4 regions of the Herbaspirillum camelliae genome follow, and region 3 is predicted to be linked to each of the others. Evidence: predicted binding sites of a transcription regulator. Region 3 holds the regulator's gene; each other region holds the start of a gene.
What was found. Region 3 encodes sigma-54, which starts transcription at its own class of promoters, with help from an activator protein. Its sites were predicted from a motif close to TGGCANGNAANCTGCTTT; they were not measured.

Region 1 (5,928 bases), 2.9 Mb from region 3:
GGACTTCCAGCTTGCTCTGCGTGATATGAGCGCGCAGCAGGATCTGGGCTTCGGTGGCCTTGCGCTTGGCAATCAACTGCAGGATCTTGCCGTGTTCCTCGTAGGTGGCGTCGATGCGCTTTTTCTTCAGGAAGTCCAGCCGGCGCACGATGCGGATCTTTTCCGTGACCTCGGTATGTACCCGCGTCATCTCCTCATTGCCGGCCGCTGCGACCAGGTTGGTGTGGAAGGCCTCGTCGAGCTGGGCCACCTTGACCGCATCGGTCTGGCGCGCATCGGGTTCGGCCAGCCAGATGGCGTTCAATTGCGTCAGTTCAGCGCTGGCCTCCGGCTGGCTGCAGAGTCTGTCCAGCGCAGCCATTTCCAGCACGATGCGCAGGTCATAGAGATTATCGAGCCGGTCGAAGTCGATCGGACAGACCTTCCAGCCACGCTTGAAGCCCACTTCCAGATAGCCTTCGCGCTGCAGCCGGAACAGCGCATCGCGCAAGGGTGTGCGTGAGACGCCCTGGCGCTGCGCCATCTCGGTCTCGGTGAAATTGTCGCCCGGCAGCAGGCGGAAGCTGAAGATATCGTCCTTGAGCCGGTGATAGACCTGTTCGGCAAGCGCATTGGCGAGGGTGACAGTCATGGCGCGATCATTCGGATGTTCTTGGGGGAGTCAACTCAGGTCATCAAGCCTAAGTGGGCAGCTTCGGCTTCCTTGACCGGCAGCGCATAGTCACCGGTGCAGAGAATTCAGATAGTTGACCCAGCCGCCATGCCGGGTGATATCGGTGGCGCTGGCAATGCCGGCCGGCTCGCAGATGAAGCCCTTGACGCTGCTGCCGTCTTCCAGCTCCACCGTGCCTATGCCCAGTGGCGCGGGAATGGCGGCCACGAAAGCGCCGAAATGGCGCAGCGGCATTTCCCAGACTTCCACGGCAATGGCTACGCCGTCTGCGCCTTCGGTACGCGCCAGGCCCGGCTTGGGAGGCGCGCTGTTGGCCAGGGCATAGAGACGATAGCGCGGTGCGGTGCGGGTGCTGGCCAGACGGCGCGCGCCTGCTTCCAGCAACTGCCAGTTCAGCGGCTGGCCACTCAGATGGGCGCCGACCACGCACAGCCGGATCGTCTCTTCGGTGAAGGGCAGGGGCGCGCTAGCAATGGCGTCGGCCTGGGCCGCACCACCGAGCTGCTGCTGCAGGCGCGCTCCGGCTTCAGCCAGCAAGTGGTCGGCGCCGGCCGGACCGATCAGGGTCACGCCGGCGGGCAGGCCGTCGCTCCTCCACAGGCCGGGGATGGCCAGGGCGGACATGTCCATCAGATTGACGAAGTTGGTGTAGTAGCCCAGTTGCGAGTTGCGCCTTACCGGATCGGCCTGGACGTCGGCGATGGTAGGCATGCCGGTGGTAGTCGGCACCAGCATTAGGTCAGCGCCTTCCAGCAACTGCTCGGCCTGACGGCGCAGGTCGGCCAGGCGGTACTGGCCCTGGAAGGCTGCCACGGCGTCATAGTCGGCGGCCTGGGCGGTGATCTCGCGCACCACCGGATGCACGGCCTGCGGCTGCTCCACGAAGAAATCCCCCAGCGCCGCGCGGCGCTCGGCCACCCACGGCCCTTGATACAGCAAGCGCGCAGCATCGGCGAAGGGCGCAAAGGGAATCCGCGCCAGGGTTACTCCAGGCAGTTCGGCGATCCGGGTCAGGGTGCGGTCCCAGGCATCCTGGGCGGCCAGGTCGCCGTAGAACTCGGTGGTGGCCGGGATGGCGATGCGATAGCCCCGGCGTTTGAGCCCCAGCATGGGCAGCTTGCGCGAATAGGCGTCGGCAGTGTCGTAGCCGGCGGCGCTGTGCAGCACATGCCAGGCATCGGCGACGTCGTGGGTAAAGATGGAGATGCAGTCCAGGGTGCGGCAGGCCGGCACCAGGCCCTGCGTGCTGATCAGGCCCCGGCTGGGTTTGAGTCCGACCAGATGATTGAAGGCAGCGGGAATGCGCCCCGAGCCGGCGGTATCGGTGCCCAGCGCAAACATCACCTGGCCCAGCGCCACTGCCACAGCGGAACCGGAACTGGAGCCGCCCGAGACGTAATCCGGGGCAATCGCATTGCGTACCGCGCCGTAAGGCGAGCGCACGCCGACTAAGCCGGTGGCGAACTGGTCCAGGTTGGTCTTGCCCACCAGTAGCGCACCGGCCGCCTGCAGGCGTTGGACGACCGTGGCGCTGGTCTCTGCCACCCGGCTGAATTCGGGACAGGCCGCCGTGGTGGGCATGCCGGCCACATCGATGTTGTCCTTGACGGCAAAGGGGATGCCAAACAAGGGCATGCTCTCCAGGACCGCCTCGCCCTTGATCTGCCACATCAGGTCCAGCGCGGCGGCCTGCTGCTTCAGCTGATTGGCCGGCACACGGCTGATCCAGACTTCATCGCGGTCGGCCTGCTCGATCTGCGCCAGCAAGCTGGCCACGGTTTTGCCAGGGCTGCTGCTGCCATTGCGGTAGGCGGCCAGGGTGGCGGCGATGGTGGAAGGGGCAGCGGCAGCGACTTGTTGCGGAGTCTGGGAAGGCTTCATGTTGGATATTCAAACTTGAATACAAGATTGAATATCGTTAAGCAGGAGCCATGCCAGATCGCTGCCTGGACCTGGCTGGTCCTGGCAAAGCCAGGCGGGGAAGGGCGGGACGGCCATCCTTGCCGGATGGCATCGGTGGGTTCAGCGGGTGAGGGGACGCAGCGGCGAATCAAATTGGTGAGGCCTGCGCTCCTTTGGGGAGGGGGAGAATAGCTTACGTACGTTCAGGCGGCAGACCGGTTGCCCGGTCTAGGCGCTACAGGCTCCATGGCGAGGGGAAAACCGCTCAGAGCTCGCCCCACACCGCGTTCAAAGCCGCCAGCGCGGCCAGCCCCGCTGTCTCGGTGCGCAGCACACGGCTGCCCATGGAGAGCATCAGCGCCCCTTGGGCGCAGGCCAGTTCCTCTTCCTCGTCGCTGAAGCCGCCTTCCGGGCCGACCACCAGCGTCACGGCCTGCGGTGGATGGTGGCGCGCCCAGCCCGACAACGGCTCGGCGCCGCGCGGCGAGAGCAGGATGCGGCGGTGCAGGTCGCTCTGGGCGATCCAGCGCTTGAATTCGGTCACTTCCCCCAGATGGGGCAGGCGGTTGCGCCCGCATTGCTCGGCGGCGGCGTGGATGATGCCTTGCCAGTGCGCCTGCTTCTTCTCGGCACGCTCGCCCGAGAGTCGCACCACGCAACGCTGGGCGGCCAGCGGCTGCAGGGCGGTGGCGCCCAGTTCCACGGCCTTTTCCACGATCCAGTCCATCTTGGCGCCTTCCGGCAAGGCCTGGGCCAGGGTCAGCGCATAGGGCAGCTCGGCTTCGCGGGGGGAAAAGGTCTTCACTTGCGCGTGGGCGCGTTTCTTCTCGATGGCGCTCAGGGTGGCGGTGTATTCGCCGCCCTCGCCATTGAACAGGGTGATGGCGTCGCCCGGCTGCAGGCGCAGCACGTGGATGTGATGGGCGATCTGCTCCGGCAGGACCAGGTCCGAACCGATACCGAGGGCTTGCGGGAGATGGAAACGGGGCATGGGCGGGTCCTGAGGGCAGTGAGCGGGGGAAACATTGTCAATACAGCCATGTGGCTGGCCCTGAATTTTAATCCCCCCGGCGCACTCTGGTAAAATACGGCCCCGCACTTGCCTCGGCCTTCCGGGGCGGGTGGATTGGCTTCAGAACCCCGATTTGTGCGCCAGGCGGCGCTTCCAGCAAAGCAAACTCAGACATCGACATGATTTCCACTCTCCCCACCGACAAGATGGCCAACGCGATCCGCGCGCTGGCGATGGACGCAGTTCAAAAAGCCAATTCCGGACACCCGGGCATGCCGATGGGGATGGCGGAAATCGCAGTAGCCCTGTGGGCCAAGCACTATCGCCACAATCCGGCCAATCCGCACTGGGCCAACCGCGACCGCTTCGTGCTCTCCAACGGCCACGGCTCCATGCTGCAATACGCGCTGCTGCACCTGACCGGCTACGACCTGTCGATGGAGGACATCAAGTCCTTCCGCCAACTGCACTCCAAGACCGCCGGCCACCCCGAAGTGCACATCACCCCGGGCGTGGAAACCACCACCGGCCCGCTGGGCCAGGGCATCACCAATGCGGTGGGCATGGCGCTGGCTGAAAAGCTGCTGGCCGCCGAATTCAACAAGCCCGGCCTGGCCGTGGTCGATCACTACACCTACGCCTTCGTCGGCGACGGCTGCCTGATGGAAGGCATCTCGCACGAAGCCTGCTCGCTGGCCGGCGTCTTGAACCTGTCCAAGCTGATCGTGCTGTATGACGACAACGGCATCTCCATCGACGGCCACGTCGAAGGCTGGTTCAAGGACGACACCCCGAAGCGCTTCGAAGCCTACGGCTGGAACGTCATCCCGGCCGTGGACGGCCACAGCGTCGAAGCCGTCAGCGCCGCCATCCACCAGGCCAAGCTGGCCGACAAGCCGACCCTGATCTGCTGCCGTACCGTCATCGGCAAGGGTTCGCCCAACCTGGCCGGTACCGACAAGGTCCACGGCGCCGCCCTGGGCGACAAGGAAATCGCCGCCGTGCGCGAAGCGCTGGGCTGGACTTCCGCTCCCTTCGAGATCCCGGCCGATGTCTATTCCGCCTGGGATGCCAAGGCCACCGGTGCCGACTTCGAAGCGAGCTGGAAGCAGACCTTCGACACCTACGCCGCCCAATACCCGAGCGAAGCCGCCGAACTGCTGCGCCGCCTCAAGGGCGAGCTGCCGGCCGCGTTCGCATCGACCGTGACCGCCTACATCAATTCCACGCTGGAAAAGAAGGAAACCATCGCCACCCGCAAGGCCAGCCAGAACGCCATCCAGGCCTATGCGCAGGCGCTGCCGGAATTCCTGGGCGGCTCGGCCGACCTGACCGGCTCGAACCTGACCAACTGGAAGGAATCGGTGGCCGTGCGCGCCGACCAGCGCGGCAACCACATCAACTACGGTGTGCGTGAATTCGGCATGAGCGCCATCATGAACGGTATCGCCCTGCATGGCGGCTATCTGCCCTTCGGCGCCACCTTCCTGACCTTCTCGGACTACAGCCGCAATGCCCTGCGCATGGCCGCGCTGATGAAGATCCGTGCACTGTTCGTGTTCACCCACGACTCCATCGGCCTGGGCGAAGACGGCCCCACCCACCAGTCGGTGGAACACGTCTCTAGCCTGCGCCTGATCCCCAACCTGGACAACTGGCGTCCCTGCGACACCACCGAAACCGCGGTGGCCTGGGCCGAGTCCATCAAGCGTCACGATGGCCCCAGCACCCTGATCTTCTCGCGCCAGAACCTGCCGTTCCAGGAGCGCACCGACGCCCAGGTCAAGGATATCGCCCGTGGCGGCTACGTGCTGCGCGATGCGCCCAACGCCAAGGTCATCCTGATGGCGACCGGCTCCGAAATCGAACTGGCCACCAAGGCCGCTGATGCGCTGACCGCCGAAGGCATCGCCGTGCGCGTGGTGTCGATGCCCTCGACCGACGTGTTCGACCGCCAGGATGCAGCCTACAAGGCTTCCGTGCTGACCCGCGGCGTGCCGCGCGTGGCCATCGAAGCCGGCGTGACCGCCTTCTGGCACAAGTACGTCGGCCTGGAAGGCGCCGTGGTCGGCATCGATACCTTCGGTGAATCGGCCCCGGCTGGCGTGCTGTTCAAGCACTTCGGCTTCACCGTCGAGAACGTGGTGGCCAAGGCCAAGGCAGTGCTGGCTTGAACAGTGCGCCGTCCATGACTGAAGACGTTCTGTTCCGTCGCGCCAAGAAGGGCGACGCGGCCTCCATCGCTGGCGTGCGCATCGATGCCTGGCGCGCCAGCTATCGCGGCCTGGTGCCCGACAGCTACCTCGATCACTTGAAGCCCGAGGAAAGCGTCAAGCTGTGG
Region 2 (5,928 bases), 1.2 Mb from region 3:
TGTAGCCGATGAACATGAGGCGCGATTCGGAATCGCGCACGCCCTGCAGCACGCGGCCCAGCTTGGAGGTGACGATCATGCGGCACAGGACCAGGGCAGCGAACAGCAGCGCCAGCGTCACCAGGTACAGCACCGCCTTGGTGGTCGGTGCGGTAATGGTGAAGCCGAGGATGCGCTTGAAGTCGGTGAAGCCGTTGTTGCCGCCGAAGCCGGTATCGTTGCGGAAGAACAGCAGCATGAAGGCGAAGGTCATCGCTTGCGTGATGATGGAAAAATACACGCCCTTGATGCGCGAACGGAACGCGAAGTAGCCGAACACGAAGGCCAAGAGACCCGGCACCAGCACCACCAGCAGCATGGAGAACCAGAAGTGGTCGGTCATCCACCAGTACCAGGGATAGGCCTTCCAGTTCAGGAACACCATGAAGTCCGGCAGGTCGCTCTGGTACACGCCATCACGGCCGATGGCGCGCATCAGGTACATGCCGTGGGCGTATCCGCCCAGTGCGAAGAAAACGCCATGCCCCAGCGAGAGGATGCCCGTGTAGCCCCACACCAGGTCCAGCGCCAGCGCGGCCATGGCGTAGCACATGAACTTGCCGACCAGGGCTACGGTGTAGGAGGACACGTGCAGTGCGCTATCGGCCGGGAACAGCAGGTTGCAGACTGGCAGCAGCGCCAGCACGATGGTGCAGATGACGATGCCGGTCCAGGACGGGCGATTGAACAGCGAGGGGCGCATGATCATGGTGCTCATTCCACGCTCCTTCCCTTGAGTGCGAAGAGGCCTTGCGGACGCTTCTGGATGAATACGATGATGAAGACCAGGATGGCGATCTTGGCCAGCACGGCGCCGGCCATCGGTTCGAGGAATTTGTTGACTTCGCCCAGGCCGAAGGCTGCGATGACGGTCCCGGCCAGCTGGCCCACGCCACCCAGCACCACCACCATGAACGAGTCGACGATGTACCCCTGTCCCAGGTCGGGACCGACGTTGCCCAGCTGCGAGAGCGCCACGCCACCGAGACCGGCGATGCCGCAACCGAGACCGAAGGTCATCATGTCGATCTTGCCGGTGGACACGCCCACGCAGTCGGCCATGCGGCGGTTCTGCGTGACGGCGCGCACGAACAGGCCCAGGCGGGTCTTGTTCAGGATCAGCCACACCGCAAACACCACGAACAGCGCAAAGAACACGATCACGATGCGGTTATAGGACAGCACCAGCGAACCCAGCACGGTCACGCCACCCGACATCCAGCTCGGGTTGGCCACTTCGACGTTCTGCGCACCGAAGATGGAGCGCACACCTTGCATCAGCATCAGGCTGATGCCCCAGGTGCAGAGCAGGGTTTCCAGCGGACGGCCATAGAGCCAGCGGATCACCAGGCGCTCCAGCGCGATACCGACGGCGGCGGCGACGATGAAGGCCGCCGGCAGCGCCACCACGAGATACGCATCGATGGCGCCGGGGAAGAACTTGCGGAAGACCAGCTGGCACACATAGGTAGTGTAGGCGCCGATCATCAGCAGTTCACCATGGGCCATGTTGATGATGCCCATGAGGCCGAAGGTGATGGCCAGGCCGAGCGCGGCCAGCAGCAGCACGCTGCCCAGCGAGACGCCATAGAACAGCTTGCCGGCAAAATCCACGATGGCCAGGTGCCGATCCAGCGCCGACAGCGTGCGCACGGCTTCCACGCGCACGCCTTCATCGGGTTCGACGTAGGAGCCATCGGGATTCTTGGCCAGCATGTTTTCCAGCACCGGCTTCAACGAGGCATTGGTGGTATCGGCCAGTTTCTTGACGGCGGCGCGGCGTGCCGCCGGGTCGGGCGAATGCAGGTTGGCGGTGGCTTGCACCTGCTGCAGCACGTCCTTGATCTGCGGATCGCTTTCCTTGGCCAGCGCCTTGACGATCAAGGGGATCTGCGCCGGGTCGGCGTTCTTGAGCAATTCATTGGCGGCCGCCAGGCGCTGGTCGCGTTGCGGCGAGAGCAGCTTCAGGCCCGAGAGTGCGCCATCGACCGCACCGCGCAGGCGGTTGTTGACGGTAATGCCTTCGGCGTCATCAGGTGCGGGGCCGGTCTTGTCGGTGGCCGGGTTGAAGGCCTGGCCGGCGTCATCGACGATGAGTACATCGCCGCCCGGGGTGACGTAGAGCGCATCGCTGTTGAGTGCATTGAGAATCTTGAGCGCGTCATCATTGGCCAGCGCCGCAATCTGGTTGACGGCGTCGATGCGCGCGTCGGGGTCGTCTCCGCCAAGGGGCTTGAGCAAGGCCGGATCGATGGCTGCGAACGCCCCTAGGGCATGGACGCAAAGCCAGGTCGCGAGCAGCCCGCGTAGGAACTGGATGGCTGGTTTCATGGTCGGTGTGCGCCTCGAAGCGCGGGCCGGGCACGATGCTGTGGCCGGGGCGAGTCGTCGGGCGGTTTTCTTGTGGAGGGGGATGCATCGGGGCGGACGGAGCGCCTTCGATACGCCGCGCTGCGGCTACTCAGTCCGAACGGGTCTTTGTTGCACAACCCACGAACCGTTCGTCCTGAGTAGCCGCGCCAGCGGCGTATCGAAGGCGCTCCGAAGAACGCCATCAACTACAACAACAACCGCAAGCTTAGTTCTTCTGCTTGCCTTCGTTGCCCGGGATGTACGGGCTCCAGGGTTGCGCGCGGATGGTGGTCTTGGTCTTGTAGACCACGTTGAACTGACCGTCCGCCTTGATTTCGCCGATCATCACAGGCTTGTGCAGGTGGTGGTTGGTCTTGTCCATTTCCAGCGTGTAGCCCGACGGCGCCTTGTAGGTCTGACCACCCATGGCGGCGATCACCTTGTCGGTGTCGGTGGACTTGGCCTTTTCCACGGCCTGCGCCCACATGTGGATGCCGACGTAGGTGGCTTCCATCGGGTCGTTGGTCACGACGGTATCGGCGTTGGGCAGGTTCTTGGCCTTGGCGTATTCCTTCCACTTCTTGATGAAGGCGGCGTTGACCGGGTTCTTCACCGATTCGAAGTAGTTCCAGGCGGCCAGGTGGCCCACCAGCGGCTTGGTGTCCACGCCGCGCAGTTCTTCTTCACCCACCGAGAACGCCACCACCGGCACGTCGGTCGCCTTCAGGCCGGCGTTGCCCAGTTCCTTGTAGAAGGGCACGTTGGAGTCGCCGTTGATGGTCGAGATCACGGCCGTCTTGCCACCTGCGGAGAACTTCTTGATGTTGGCCACGATGGTCTGGTAATCGGAGTGACCGAACGGGGTGTAGACCTCGTCGATGTCGGAATCCTTCACGCCCTTGCTGTGCAGGAAGGCGCGCAGGATCTTGTTGGTGGTGCGCGGATAGACGTAGTCGGTGCCCAGCAGCACGAAGCGCTTGGCGCCGCCGCCTTCCTTGGACATGACGTATTCCACGGCGGGAATGGCTTGCTGGTTGGGCGCCGCACCAGTGTAGAAGACGTTCTTCTCCAGTTCTTCACCTTCGTACTGCACCGGGTAGAACAGCAGGCTGTTCAATTCCTTGAAGACCGGCAGCACCGACTTGCGCGACACCGAAGTCCAGCAGCCAAAGACCACCGACACCTTGTCCTGCGAGATCAGCTGACGCGCCTTTTCAGCGAACAGCGGCCAGTTCGAGGCGGGGTCGACCACCACCGGTTCCAGCTTCTTGCCCATCACGCCGCCGGCGGCGTTGATTTCGTCGATGGTCATCAGGGCCACGTCCTTCAGGGACGTTTCAGAGATCGCCATGGTGCCCGACAGCGAATGCAGGATGCCGACCTTGATGGTGTCGGCAGCGAAAGCCGAAGGCAGCCAGGAGGATGCGGCCAGTGCGAATGCGCCCAGAGCGGTGGCTTTCAGTACGGTACGACGTGACATGTGGTGCTCCCTCGAGAAAAGTTTTGGAAGATTTTTTTCACTGCCCAGTCGCTTTAGCAGGTTGCGTGCCAATCCCCGGAAATGGGCGTGGCGCTGCATCAAAGCGGGGCGAAGGGGAGGGGAGCGGCGACGCAGTGACTATCGGTCACCGCTGATTGCGCACCAAAGGCGGGCGCAATCGTCAACAATTTAATGGCGGGATGGCAATATTCACCAAGCTGGCGCTTGCCTCCGCCCGATCTTGGGGCGTGCCGCAAAGCCGCTGCAGGAGCGGCTTTGCGGGAGAGTGCGAGACTGTTGGTGAGTGTTGGCGAGGTTTCGTCGATTGTCAGCAATCCACATGGCGAAAAATCCGCCCGGCCTGCGCCAACTTGGACGGGTCAGCGCAGCAGCACGTGCTGCATGAATTGCCGCAGCGGGAATTCGATCATGTGCTGCAGACGGATGGGCAACTCCAGCGGCCGCATGATCATCTTGATGGTGGTCTCGGGCTTGAGATTGACGCGCACCGTGCGGCTCATGCGCGAGGACAGTTCCTTCATGCGCGCCGGATCGGCCGCCAGTTCGGGTTTGTAGACCATGGCCACATGGCGGATGGCGCAATCGGCGTCTTCGTTCTTCAGCTCCAGGGTACGACGGCTGAGGGTGCCGAAGACGCGCGAGCGGCCGATGTTTTCCTCGCGGCGGTAGCGGCGGAAGTAATGGTAGAAGTGCTTGTAGTGGTTGACCTCGTCATTGGCGATCAGCCCGGCCAGGTGCTTGAGGACCGGCTCGTCGGTGGCGCGCGCCAGCGCCCGGTAATAGGCCGAGGTACCGGTCTCGACCACGCAGCGCGCGGCCAGCTCCTGGGCGCGGGTGGGTTCGAGCAGTTCGACCTTGCAATACTGCGAGTACTCGTCCAGGAAGCCCTGATAGGCGTGCTGCCAGTCGAATTCCGGCCAGACGTGCTCGACATAGGCGCGCAGGGCTGCGCCGTGCTGCAGCTCTTCCTGTTCCCACTGCTCGCGCAGCCAGGTCTCGACCTCGGCGTCGCCTTTGTAGTATTCGACCAGGTTGTGGGTGTAAAGATCGGAACCGCTCTCGACGAAGGAGGCGCAGGCCACCAGGTAAAACAGGTCTTCATCCTGTCGCACCCGCGTCACGTCGATGCGGGAGAAGTCGATGTCTTCAATGGTCCAGTGTTGTTTTTCTTGGCGGCTCGAGCTCATCTTGCTATACCTTTCTCAGTCAGGAACGGGTTGGCATAGCGGTATGATGCAGCGCACCGGCATTGGTTCAGGGCTGTCAGCGTGGCGTCAGGAAGGACGGTCTAGATGCCCCGGGTAGCGTCGCTGCCAAGCACGACGCGGTTGCGGCCCTGGTACTTGGCGTGATACAGCGCCTGGTCGGCGATGCGCACCATCTGTTCGGGCGCGGTATGCTCATCGGGCAGCAGCACGGCCACGCCGATGCTGGCGCTGATGTAGCCGAAGGGCGAATCGGCATGCGGCAGCTTCAGTTCGAAGATGGCCTGGCAGATGTTCTCGGCCTGCTGCAGCGCCTGGGTGGTATCGCATTCGGCGATGATGACGCTGAACTCTTCGCCGCCGTAGCGCGCTACCAGGTCGGTAGCGCGGCGCGAACTCTTCTGCAGCACCCGCGCCACGATGCGCAGGCATTCGTCGCCGGCCAGGTGGCCGTAGCGATCGTTGTATTTCTTGAAGTAATCCACGTCCAGCATCAGCAAGGCCAATGACTGGCCGGAGCGCACCGCGCGCCGCATTTCATTGGCCAGCGCCTCGTCGAAGCGACGCCGGTTGGCCACGCCCGTGAGCCCGTCGGTGGCCGAGAGCGCCTCGAGCTTGCGGTTGGCGCGCTCCAGTTCGCGGGTGCGCAGTCGCACCTGCTCTTCCAGCACTTCCCTGTTCTGCTGCAGCTTGCCGGCCATCTCGTTGAACTTGCGGGAGAGCACCGCGATCTCGTCATTGCCGTGCTGTTCCACCCGCACCGTGGTGTCGCCGCTGCCAGCCTCCTTCATCGCCGCCACCAGCCGTTGCAGCGGCAAGCTGATGCTGCGC
Region 3 (5,928 bases):
TGGAGATCACGCGCAAGGGCATGGCCATGACCGCCGTGGTGGATGCGGACTTCCGCCCCATCGGCGTGTTCACCGATGGTGACCTGCGCCGCCTGCTCGAACGCGGCCAGGACTTCAGCCAGTTCCGCATTGCCGAGATCATGCACGCCAATCCACGCACCGTGAACCAGGACCAGTTGGCCGTGGACGCAGTGCAGCTGATGGAAGAATTCCGCATCAACCAGTTGCTGGTCACCGATGCCCAGGGCGTGCTGACCGGCGCCCTGCATATCCATGACCTGACCCGCGCCAAGGTGATCTGATGACCGCGCCCTCCTTCGCCAGCACCCTGCCGGCAGCCGCCCTCGAGAAGGCCGCCGGTATCCACCTGATGATCTTCGACGTCGATGGCGTGCTCACTGACGGCGGTCTGTTCTATGGCGAAGAAGGCGAGGCCTTCAAGCGCTTCAACGCGCTCGATGGCCATGGCATCAAGATGATGCAGCAGTTCGGCACGGCCGCAGCCATCATCACCGCGCGCCAGTCGCCCTATGTGCTGCGGCGCGCGCGCGATCTGGGTATCGCCCATGTATTCCAGGGCGTGCATGACAAGCGCCAGGCCTTCGAACAGCTATTGCAGCACACCGGCCTCGACGCCAGTGTATGCGGCTATCTCGGCGACGACGTGATCGACCTGCCGGTGCTCACGCGGGTGGGCTTCAAGGCTTGCGTGGCCAATGGCCACCGCGAGGTCAAGCTGCGCAGTCACTACGTGACTCAGGCCAGCGGCGGCAATGGCGCCGTGCGCGAGATCTGCGACCTGGTGCTGGCCGCGCAGGGCAATTACGAGGCGGCGCTGGCGCCGTACCTGGCATGAGCGGGCGCAGCGGCGAACGTGCGGCCGACCGCATCCGCATCGGCGTGATCCTGGTGCTGCTCATCGGCGCTGCCCTGGGCAGCGTGTGGGTGTTGCAATCCATGCGCGCGGCGGGCGACCAGCAGGCCGCGCAACGTCCGCGCGGCAAGCCCGACTATTACCTGGAAAACTTCAGCTACGTGAAAATGGGGCCGAACGGCCTGCCGCGCTACGACATGTCGGGCGTGAAGATGGTGCACTACCCGACCGACGATTCCTTCGAGATCACCAAGCCGGTGGTCCACAATCTGGATCAGGGCAAGCCACCCATGGAGCTCTATTCCGATACCGCGCGCGTCACCGATGAGCAGACCCAGATCCATATGTACGGCAACGCCAACGCCATCCGCGCGCCCTACAAGGGGCGCGAACAGATGCGGGTGGTCTCGGACTACCTGCTGCTGTTGCCGGACGACGAGATCGTCAAGACCGACAAGCCGGTGGCCATGACCATGGGCACGACCCGCCTCAACGGGGTCGGCATGGTGGCCAACAATGCGACCCAGGTGGTGCAGCTGTTCGGCAATGTGCGCGGCTACTACGAACCGACCCCGAAGAAACGCTGATAACACCGATTCGCGCCCCCCGATATTCCGTCAGAACAATAACGCCAAGACCCGACCAGACAGGATTTTATGAAACGCTCATTCCTACTTCCGCTGCTGATGCTGGCTGCCCTCAGTGGCGTGGCGCGCGCCGAGAAGGCCGACACCACCAAGCCCACCAACATCGAAGCCGACCAGATGGTCTACGATGACGTGCGCCAGGTGAAGACCTTCACCGGCAACGTCGTCATGACCCGCGGCACCCTCATCATCAAGGCCGGCCGCGTGGTGCTCACCACCGACCAGTACGGTTATGAAAACGCCGTGCTCTACGCCGCCCCCGGATCGCTGGCGACCTTCCGCCAGAAGCGTGACGGCGGCCCCGACCTGTGGATCGAAGGCCAGGCCGAACGCATCGAATACTCGGAGCAGACCGAAGTCTCCAAGCTGTTCCAGCGCGCCCATATCCAGCGCATGGATGGCAAGCGCATCACCGACGAAGTCAATGGCGAATTCATCTCCTACGACAGTCGCGCCGAATTCTATTCGGTCAACAACACCGCCAGCGGCCAGAGCAAGCCGGGCGCGGGCCGCATCACCGCCGTGATCCAGCCGCGCAATGCGCCGCCGGCGCAGCCGGGCCAGCCCGCTCAGCCTGCCACCCCGCAGCCCACCCAGCCCGGAAAGGATCAGTAAGATGGCAGCAAGCTCGCTGGTCGTGCGCGGCCTGAAGAAAAGCTATGGCGCGCGCCAGGTGGTGCGCGACGTTTCCATGGAGGTGCGCAGCGGCGAAGTGGTCGGCCTGCTCGGTCCCAACGGCGCTGGCAAGACGACCTCGTTCTACATGATCGTCGGCCTGGTGCCTTCCGATGGTGGCGAAATCGATCTGGACGGAGAACCCATCTCGCGCCTGGCCATCCACAAGCGCGCCACGCTGGGCTTGTCCTACCTGCCGCAGGAAGCCTCGGTATTTCGCAAGCTGACCGTGGAGGACAATATCCGCGCCGTGCTGGAACTGCGCCAGGAAGACGGCAAGCCGCTCTCCCGCGACGAGATCGAAGGGCGCCTGAACAACCTGCTGCACGAATTGCAGATCGAGAAGCTGCGCGAGAGCCAGGCCCTGTCGTTGTCGGGCGGTGAACGCCGGCGCGTCGAGATCGCCCGCGCACTGGCCACCGATCCGCGCTTCGTGCTGCTGGATGAACCCTTTGCCGGTATCGACCCGATTGCCGTGATCGAGATCCAGCGCATCGTGCGCTTCCTCAAGGAACGCGGCATCGGCGTACTCATCACCGACCACAATGTGCGCGAGACCCTGGGCATCTGCGATCGCGCCTACATCATCAACCAGGGCACCGTGCTGGCCAGCGGCAACCCGGAAGAGATCATCGCCAACGAATCAGTGCGCCGCGTTTATCTGGGCGAGCACTTCCGCATGTAACCCAGGCACAGGCGCAACCGACCAGCACACCGGCATTGCAACCAGCGGGCCACGCCGCTTCCAGAAAGAAAGATGAAACAGTCGCTCCAGTTACGTACCTCGCAGCATCTCGCATTGACGCCGCAATTGCAGCAGTCGATCAGACTGCTGCAACTGTCGACGCTGGAATTGCACCAGGAGCTGGAGCAGATACTGAGCGACAATCCCCTGCTGGAACGCCTGGACGATGCGCTCGACAATTCGGTGCGCCTGCTGGCCGATGGCGCCGTCTCTTCCGCGCCCTCAAGCGGCGTGAGCGAGACCACCGGCAGTGAAGCCAGCAGCGAAGCCGCGCCCGCAGCGGCCGATGGCGAATCCAGTTTCGAGTACCAGGACACCGCCCCCGAGGGCGTGAGCGGCGACTCCGACTGGAGCTTCGACGATGTGGCCCGCAGCGGCAAGTCGCCCGATGACGAAGACGCCCGTCCCCAACTGGAAGCCCACGAGATCACGCTGCGCGAACATCTGCTGGAGCAGATCCGCGTCACCGCGCGCACGCAACGCGACCGCGCCCTACTGGAACTGCTCACCGATGCGCTGGACGACAGCGGCTATCTGGAAGAGCCGCTGGAAGACATCCTCGCGCGCCTGCCCGAAGAGCTGGGCGTGGACCTGGAAGAGCTCTCCATTTCACTGAAGCTGCTGCAAAGCCTGGATCCGGCAGGCGTAGGGGCGCGCAGCGCCGGCGAATGCCTGGCCCTGCAGATCCGCCGCCTGCCCAAGGTGCCCTTCGTCACGCGCCGGCTGGCGCTGAAGATCGTGGAAGATTACCTGCCGCTGTTTGCGCAACGCGACTTCAACAAGATCAAGAAGGCGCTCGATTGCGACGACGAAGACCTGCGTGAAGCGCAGGCCGTGATCCGCCAGTGCCGTCCGCACCCCGGCGCGGAATTCGCCCGCGATGCCTCGGACTATGTCGTGCCGGACGTGATTGTCAAACAGACAAAGAATGGCTGGCAGGTCATGCTCAACCATGAAGTCATGCCCAAGCTGCGCGTCAACGCCATGTATGCCAGCGCGCTCAAGCAGGCCAAGGGCGAGGGATCGCTGTCTTCGCAGTTGCAGGAAGCCAAGTGGCTCATCAAGAACATGCGGCAACGTTTCGATACAATTTTGCGCGTCGCGCAGGCTATTGTGGAACGTCAAAGAAACTTCTTTTCACATGGGGCAGTCGCCATGCGCCCCCTTGTGCTACGTGAAATTGCTGATACACTGGGTCTACACGAGAGCACTATCTCTCGCGTGACAACTCAGAAATACATGCTCACACCGCATGGCATGTTTGAGTTGAAGTACTTCTTCGGTAGCCACGTCGCGACTGAAACCGGAGGCGAAGCTTCCTCCACCGCGATACGGGCGCTGATCAAACAGTTGATAGGAGCCGAAAACCCGCAGACCCCATTATCCGATAGCAAGATTGCGGATATGCTGGCAGAACAAGGCATGGTGGTCGCGCGACGCACAGTCGCCAAATACCGCGAAGTGTTGAAGATTCCGCCAGTCAATCTCCGCAAGTCCCTCTGAGTTTTTCCTCAGTTTTTCTGTAGTACCGTTGCTGTGTTCCGGCAAGCATCCCGCTGATGCCCATGCCATCGGACACGAAGACCGTGCCCGTGGTACAGCTGCAGCAAGGATGAATTGCACGAACCTCCAGTGACTTCACGATAGGAGTCTTGTATGAATCTGACCATCAGTGGACACCACCTCGAACTGACCCCCGCCATCCGGGAATACGTGCAAAGCAAGCTGGCCCGTATCAAGCGCCATTTCGACAACGTGATCGACGTCAGCGTGATCCTGAGCGTAGATAAACTCACAGAAAAGGAAAAGCGCCAAAAAGCGGAAATCAACGTCCACATCAAGGGGAAGGATCTACATGCGGAAAGCATTGCGCACGACCTCTATGCAGCCATCGATGCGCTGATCGACAAGCTCGATCGCCAGGTCATCAAGCACAAGGACAAGTTGCAGGAACATCACTCCATGGCCAAGCGCCTGCCTGAAGAAGCCCCGGACGACGCGGTCGCCGGCGCGGCATGATGCCCTGATCTTCAACCTTTCATGAGCAAAGGGCGCGCAAGCGCCCTTTTTCATTTCTTCGCACCGGCGGTCATTTCCCGGCAGAAAATCCGCATAGGATATAAATAATTTCCCTCATCCATGGGACCGGCTTGAAGAAGCAGATGGCGGCCTTATCTTTTCCACAGCCCTTCGGATCAGGAAAATGATTTGATATAAAGCATTTCCCGAAAACAATATTTCCGCAAACGCAAGACAAGTCGCCCGTCCGACTCCAACGCGCGCGACGGCTTTTCCCTATAATGTCGGCAATCCCATTTTTAAAGGCATAGCCATGAGCGACGTCCAATCCTGGATCAAAGAAACCGTGACCCAAAACCCTGTCGTGCTGTTCATGAAGGGCACTGCGCAATTCCCGCAATGCGGCTTTTCGGGCAAGGCCATCCAGCTGCTCAAGGCCAGCGGCGCCGAGAACATCGTCACCGTGAACGTGCTGGAAAGCCCGGACGTGCGCCAGGGCATCAAGGAGTACTCGAACTGGCCCACCATTCCCCAGCTGTACATCAAGGGTGAATTCGTCGGCGGCTCCGACATCATGAGCGAGATGTACGCCTCGGGCGAACTGCAGACCCTGATCAAGGGCTGATCTTTTTCGCGCCTGAAGCTCCCGTGAGCGTTTCTTCCAGCCAGCCGCGCCAGCGCCTGATCGTCGCCATCACCGGCGCGACCGGCGCCATCTATGGCGTGCGCTTGCTGGAACACCTGCGCAAGCATGGCCAGATCGAAACGCATCTGATGGTCTCCGAAGCCGGCGTGCTCAATCTCCACCAGGAGCTGGACATGCGGCGCAGGGATGTGGAAGCGCTGGCCGATGTGGTGCACAACGTGCGTGATGTGGGTGCCTGCATCGCCAGCGGTTCCTTCGCTTCCACCGGCATGGTGGTGGCGCCCTGTTCGATGAAGACCCTGGCGGCCGTGGCGCATGGCCT
Region 4 (5,928 bases), 5.0 Mb from region 3:
CGCGCGAACTGACCGCGATGCTGGCCAGCGACACTCCCACCGCTGCGCCCGATGGCGGCCAACCCCAGGCGCGCCCGCCGCGCCGCAAGCGCAGCAGCCCGCCTTCCAGCGATTCGCTCTCGGAAATGCCCAGCCTCTCGCCACGCGAGCGCGAAGTGCTGCGCTGCTGCCTGGATGGGCTCTCGGTCACCGCGATCGCCGACAAGTTCGCCCGCAGCGTCAAGACCATCAGCGGCCAGAAGCAATCGGCCTTCCGCAAGCTGGGCGTACGCAGCGACAACGAGCTGTTCAAGATCGAATACCAGATCAAAGACCTGTAAGACCAGCAAGGAGACAGAAGATGAACCGCAGTGAGCCGAGGATCTTGCTCGTCGATGATTCGGCGACGATCCGTTATGCGATGCAGAATCGCTTGCAATCGCTGGGCTGCCAGGTCCAGGTGGCGGCCGACGGCGCGGCCGCGCTGGCGGCGATCCGCGCCCAGCCGCAGGGGATGGTGCTGCTGGATTGCTTTCTGCCGGACCTGCCCGGCCACGAGGTGGCGCGTCAGGTGCGCGCCCTGGAACAGCAAGACCCGCAGCGTCCCTACACGCCCTTGATCGGCATTTCCGCCGAGGCTGATGCGGCGCACGTGCGGCTATGCCTGGACGGCGGCATGGATGGCATGCTCGACAAGCCCGTGCAGACCGCCGACCTGCGCAAGATGCTCTCGCTCTGGTGCGATCATGAATGTGGCGACGAGGGCGCTGCGCTGCCCCCGCGCGAGGAATATGCACGCGACCTGGCGCGCTTGTTCCTGAGCACCTCGCAGCACGACCTGGCGGCCCTGCAACAGGCCCACCGGGCCGGCGACCTGGCGACCATGGGCAAGCTGGCGCACCGGATGAAGGGCGCGGCGCTGACCATGCAGCGCAACGAGATCGTGGCCCTGCTGGAGTGCCTGGAAGAGGCCATGCAGGACGACTATGACACCCAGGACGCTATCGCCCTGTTGTTGACGTCACTGGAGAAGGTGTTGGCCGCAAGCGCTACGCCGGGCTAGGAGAGCGTCAAGCCGAAGCTTAGGCGCTCACCCACGGCAAGCCCGCCTTGCACCAGCCCTCGACGGTCTTGCGGTGGCCCGCGGCGTCCTTGTTGCCCTCGAATCCTTCGAGGATGTCGAAGCAATGGGTATAGCCATGCTCGGTCGCCAGCTTGGCCGCATGCTTGGAGCGCACGCCCGAACGGCACAGGAACAGCAGCACATCGTCGGGGTTCGTGACTTCCCGCAACTGTTCCAGGAATTGCGGGTTGGGCTTGCCCTCGGGATAGAGATTCCATTGCACCGCCAGATGCTGTGCCGGCGCGATCTGGACCACGCCGACCCAGTCGCGCTCGGCGCGGGTGCGGACATCGACCAGCTTGATGCTGCTGTCGCCTTCGAGCAGGGCCAGCGCTTCGGCCGGCGTGACCGCGCCGCGGTAGGGGAGCTGTGCATCGGCGGCGCGTTGGGTGGCGGCGGAGAGGATATCTTGAGTGCTCATGCTGGGTTCGCTATCAAGTGTCAGGTATCAGTGTCAGGTATCGTTGATCGTGGATCGCTGTTTGGGGCCGGGGCAAGCACCCCAGGTCATCGCCACAGGCAATCGCACCGGGAGGACAGATTCTAAAGCCAAACCGGCGCGCGTCCCCGGCCTCGCTTGCTTCGGTTGCTTTGCTTGCTTGATGTGGCCGCTTTGGTGCGTGCCTGCTGCGATAGCAAACGCTGCCCCAGAAAAGCGCAGGCACCAAAACAGGGCAATTCAGCTTGTTTCTTTCATTTGTGCATTTTAATGGTGCATCATCCTAAAAACGCACTAAAATAATGCATCTGCTTGCGGCCTCTGCACCGCAGGGATCGGCCCGCAGGCCGTGTCCTCCCTAAAATATCTCATCCTGTGCGCACCCTAAAGGTTGGTGGCATGGAATCTGCTATCATCCGCCACTGAGTTCGGCGCAAGACCGTTGTATCAAATGCAAAGATCCAGTCGCAGAAAACGGCTCAACACCCCAATTTATACTACTTCCTCGTTTTAGGAGATTCGCATGGCAAGGACGGCCGCAGAGGTTTTGAAGATGGTGAAGGACAACGAAGTCAAGTTTGTCGACTTCCGTTTCGCTGACACCCGTGGCAAGGAACAGCACGTGACCGTGCCGGTTTCGCATTTCGACATCGACAAGTTCGAGTCCGGTCACGCCTTCGACGGTTCGTCGATTGCCGGCTGGAAGGGTATCGAAGCCTCCGACATGCTGCTGATCCCGGACCCGAACACCGCCAACATCGACCCGTTCATGGAAGAAACCACGCTGTTCATGCAGTGTGACGTGATCGAGCCGTCCGACGGCAAGGGCTATGACCGCGATCCGCGCTCCATCGCCAAGCGCGCTGAAGCCTACCTGAAGTCCTCCGGCCTGGGCGACACCGCCTACTTCGGTCCGGAACCCGAATTCTTCATCTTCGACGGCGTGCGTTGGGGCGCCGACATGTCCGGCTCCTTCGTCAAGATCGAATCCGAAGAAGCTTCCTGGAGCACCGGCGCCGAGATCGAAGGCGGCAACTCCGGCCACCGTCCGACCGTCAAGGGCGGCTACTTCCCGGTTCCCCCGGTCGACAGCTTCCAGGACATGCGTTCGGAAATGTCCCTGATCATCGAATCCCTGGGCATCCCCGTCGAAGTGCACCACCACGAAGTGGCTGGCGCTGGCCAGAACGAACTGGGCACCAAGTTCTCGACCCTGGTCGAGCGTGCTGACTGGACCCAGACCATGAAGTACGTGATCTGGAACGTCGCCCACACCTACGGCAAGACCGCGACCTTCATGCCCAAGCCCCTGGTTGGCGACAACGGCTCCGGCATGCACGTTCACCAGTCCGTCTGGAAGGATGGCAAGAACCTGTTCGCTGGCGACGGCTATGCCGGCCTGTCCGAGTTCGCGCTGTACTACATCGGCGGCATCATCAAGCACGCCAAGGCTCTGAACGCCATCACCAACCCTGGCACCAACTCGTACAAGCGTCTGGTCCCCGGCTTCGAAGCCCCGGTCAAGCTGGCCTACTCGGCCCGCAACCGTTCGGCCTCGATCCGTATCCCGCACGTGGCCAACCCGAAGGGCCGTCGTATCGAGACCCGTTTCCCGGATCCCCTGGCCAACCCGTACCTGTGCTTCTCGGCCCTGCTGATGGCCGGTCTGGATGGCGTGCAGAACAAGATCCACCCGGGCGAAGCCGCCACCAAGGACCTGTACCACCTGCCGCCGGAAGAAGACAAGCTGATCCCGACCGTGTGCTCCTCGCTGGATGAAGCGCTGGAACACCTGGACAAGGACCGCGAGTTCCTGACCCGCGGCGGCGTGTTCACCGACAGCATGATCGATGCCTACATCGATCTGAAGATGCAGGAAGTCCAGCGCTTCCGCATGACCACGCACCCGATCGAATTCGACATGTACTACTCGCTGTAATCGAATCCGCATCCGGACAAAAAGGGGAAGCTTGCTTCCCCTTTTTTTATGCGCGCAGGCAAGTCCCCCCCTGAGTTCCGTGCATCCCTTGCATCCTCATGGGAGCGCGCCCGAAACTTGCTAGTGTTCCCGCACGAACGACTCTGCTCCACGACATGAATCCAGGCTCCCCGACTACCGCCATGAAGACTCCGTTCCCCTCCCTCGAAGGTCTCGACCTGCTGGCCTCGGCGGTGATCATCCTCGACGCCGCCGGCGGCATCGTCTATGCCAATGCCGCCGCCGAGAACCTGCTGGAGAGCTCCTTCAAGGTGCTCTCGCAGCAGAAGCTCTCGGAGCTCTTCCTCAACGGCAAGGAGCTCTCGGCCCTGTTCTACCAGGCCATCGAACACCAGTTCGCCGACAAGCGCCTGGACCTGGTGCTGGAACGCGCCAACCGCGAACCGCTGCAGGTCCACACCATCGTCACACCGCTGGACAACCCCGACATGCCGGTGCTGCTGGAGCTGCGCGAAAATGTCCAGCAATTGAAGCTGGACCGCGAAGAGCGCATCTTCGACCAGAGCCAGGCCAACAAGGAACTGATCCGCAACCTGGCCCACGAGATCAAGAATCCGCTGGGCGGCATCCGCGGCGCCGCGCAACTGCTGGAGCTGGAACTGCCCGAGCGGCACCTCAAGGAATTGCGCGAATACACCCAGGTCATCATCAAGGAAGCCGATCGCCTGCAGACCCTGGTAGATCGCCTGCTGGCGCCGCACCGGCATCCGCACATCGTCGGCGACGTCAACATCCATGAAGTCTGCGAACGCGTGCGCAGCTTGGTCATGGCCGAGTTCCCGCAGGGGCTGACCATCAAGCGCGACTATGACCTGTCCATCCCGGAATTTCGCGGCGACAAGGAGCAACTGATCCAGGCCGTGCTCAACATCGTGCACAACGCCGCCCAGGCGCTGGCCGACCGTATCCGCGCCGGCGATGGCGAGCTCATCCTGCGCACCCGCGTGAGCCGTCAAGTGACGCTATCCAAGGTCCGATACCGGCTGGCACTAGACTTGCATATCATCGATAACGGTCCGGGCATCCCCCCCGACATCCAGGACAGAATCTTCTATCCGCTGGTGTCGGGACGGGAAGGTGGCAGCGGACTGGGGCTGACCCTGGCGCAGACGTTCGTCCATCAACACATGGGCGTGATCGAATGCGACAGCCGGCCAGGTTGTACCGATTTCAGAATACTTATACCGCTGCCGTGAGCATGGCCGCAGGCGGCGCGCCAAAGCCGACATGACGGAAGACATCCCGTCATCCAAGGGGGCTGCGGACAGGGCGCCAGAAGCGACCTGGCTCGCGGGAGCATCAACAGCAAGACCAACGCAGGAAGACGTGATTTATGAAACCAATCTGGATTGTTGACGACGACGAATCGATACGCTGGGTGCTCGAAAAAGCACTGGCCCGGGAAAATCTCGCCACACAAAGTTTTTCCAGCGCACGCGATGCCATCGCCGCCCTGCAAAACGGGACGCCGCAAGTGCTGGTTTCCGACATCCGCATGCCCGGCGCTTCCGGGCTGGAGTTGCTGCAGACCGTCAAGGCCAAGCATCCGGGCATCCCGGTGATCATCATCACCGCCTTCTCGGACCTGGACTCGGCCGTCTCGGCCTTCCAGGGCGGCGCTTTCGAATACCTGGCCAAGCCTTTCGACGTGGACAAGGCGGTCGAGCTGATCCGCCGCGCCCTCGACGAGAGCCTGCGCGAGACCGACATCGAGCAGGGCGCCGCACAGACCCCCGAGATTCTTGGCCAGGCGCCGGCCATGCAGGACGTGTTCCGCGCCATCGGGCGTCTGTCGCAATCGAACGTGACCGTGCTCATCACCGGCGAGTCCGGCTCCGGCAAGGAACTGGTGGCGCGCGCCCTGCACAAGCACAGCCCGCGCGCCAGCCAGCCCTTCGTGGCGCTCAATACGGCGGCCATTCCCAAGGACTTGCTGGAATCCGAACTGTTCGGTCACGAGCGCGGCGCCTTCACCGGCGCGCAAGCCATGCGCCGTGGCCGCTTCGAGCAGGCCGAGGGCGGCACCTTGTTCCTCGATGAAATCGGCGACATGCCGCTGGACCTGCAGACACGCCTGTTGCGCGTGCTCTCGGATGGACACTTCTATCGTGTCGGTGGCCATCAATCCATGAAGGCCAACGTGCGCGTCATCGCCGCCACCCACCAGAACCTGGAACAACGGGTGCGTGAAGGCTTGTTCCGCGAAGACTTGTACCACCGCCTCAACGTGATCCGCCTGCGCCTGCCCAGCCTGCGCGAGCGCAGCGAGGACATCCCCATCCTGGCCCGTTACTTCCTGGCACAGAGCGCGCGTCAGCTCGGCGTGGAAGCCAAGCGGCTCTCGCCGCAGGCCATGCAGTTCCTGTCCCAACTGGAATTCCCCGGCAA

Region 1: a site for sigma-54 is predicted at 2,593-2,610, ahead of atzF (allophanate hydrolase). Genes of this name have one in related genera too.
Region 2: a site for sigma-54 is predicted at 3,925-3,942, ahead of urtA (urea ABC transporter substrate-binding protein). Genes of this name have one in related genera too.
Region 4: a site for sigma-54 is predicted at 1,937-1,954, ahead of glnA (type I glutamate--ammonia ligase). Genes of this name have one in related genera too.

Annotation. Positions count from the first base shown of each region.
Region 1 is NZ_KV880769.1:3,018,382-3,024,309, forward strand. Features, by position in the region: gene BGK68_RS13400 (GntR family transcriptional regulator) at 1-631, opposite strand, end outside; gene atzF (allophanate hydrolase) at 722-2,554, opposite strand; gene BGK68_RS13410 (16S rRNA (uracil(1498)-N(3))-methyltransferase) at 2,841-3,566, opposite strand; gene tkt (transketolase) at 3,761-5,761, shown strand; gene BGK68_RS13420 (GNAT family N-acetyltransferase) at 5,776-5,928, shown strand, end outside.
Region 2 is NZ_KV880769.1:1,314,940-1,320,867, forward strand. Features, by position in the region: gene urtC (urea ABC transporter permease subunit UrtC) at 1-757, opposite strand, end outside; gene urtB (urea ABC transporter permease subunit UrtB) at 754-2,370, opposite strand; gene urtA (urea ABC transporter substrate-binding protein) at 2,618-3,871, opposite strand; gene BGK68_RS05975 (ferritin-like domain-containing protein) at 4,252-5,079, opposite strand; gene BGK68_RS05980 (sensor domain-containing diguanylate cyclase) at 5,181-5,928, opposite strand, start outside.
Region 3 is NZ_KV880769.1:113,800-119,727, forward strand. Features, by position in the region: gene BGK68_RS00470 (KpsF/GutQ family sugar-phosphate isomerase) at 1-302, shown strand, start outside; gene BGK68_RS00475 (KdsC family phosphatase) at 302-856, shown strand; gene lptC (LPS export ABC transporter periplasmic protein LptC) at 853-1,461, shown strand; gene lptA (lipopolysaccharide transport periplasmic protein LptA) at 1,531-2,136, shown strand; gene lptB (LPS export ABC transporter ATP-binding protein) at 2,138-2,881, shown strand; gene BGK68_RS00495 (RNA polymerase factor sigma-54) at 2,954-4,444, shown strand; gene hpf (ribosome hibernation-promoting factor, HPF/YfiA family) at 4,598-4,960, shown strand; gene grxD (Grx4 family monothiol glutaredoxin) at 5,274-5,585, shown strand; gene BGK68_RS00510 (UbiX family flavin prenyltransferase) at 5,609-5,928, shown strand, end outside.
Region 4 is NZ_KV880769.1:5,117,298-5,123,225, reverse strand. Features, by position in the region: gene BGK68_RS22900 (response regulator transcription factor) at 1-320, shown strand, start outside; gene BGK68_RS22895 (Hpt domain-containing response regulator) at 341-1,042, shown strand; gene BGK68_RS22890 (rhodanese-like domain-containing protein) at 1,062-1,523, opposite strand; gene glnA (type I glutamate--ammonia ligase) at 2,065-3,480, shown strand; gene glnL (nitrogen regulation protein NR(II)) at 3,663-4,736, shown strand; gene ntrC (nitrogen regulation protein NR(I)) at 4,874-5,928, shown strand, end outside.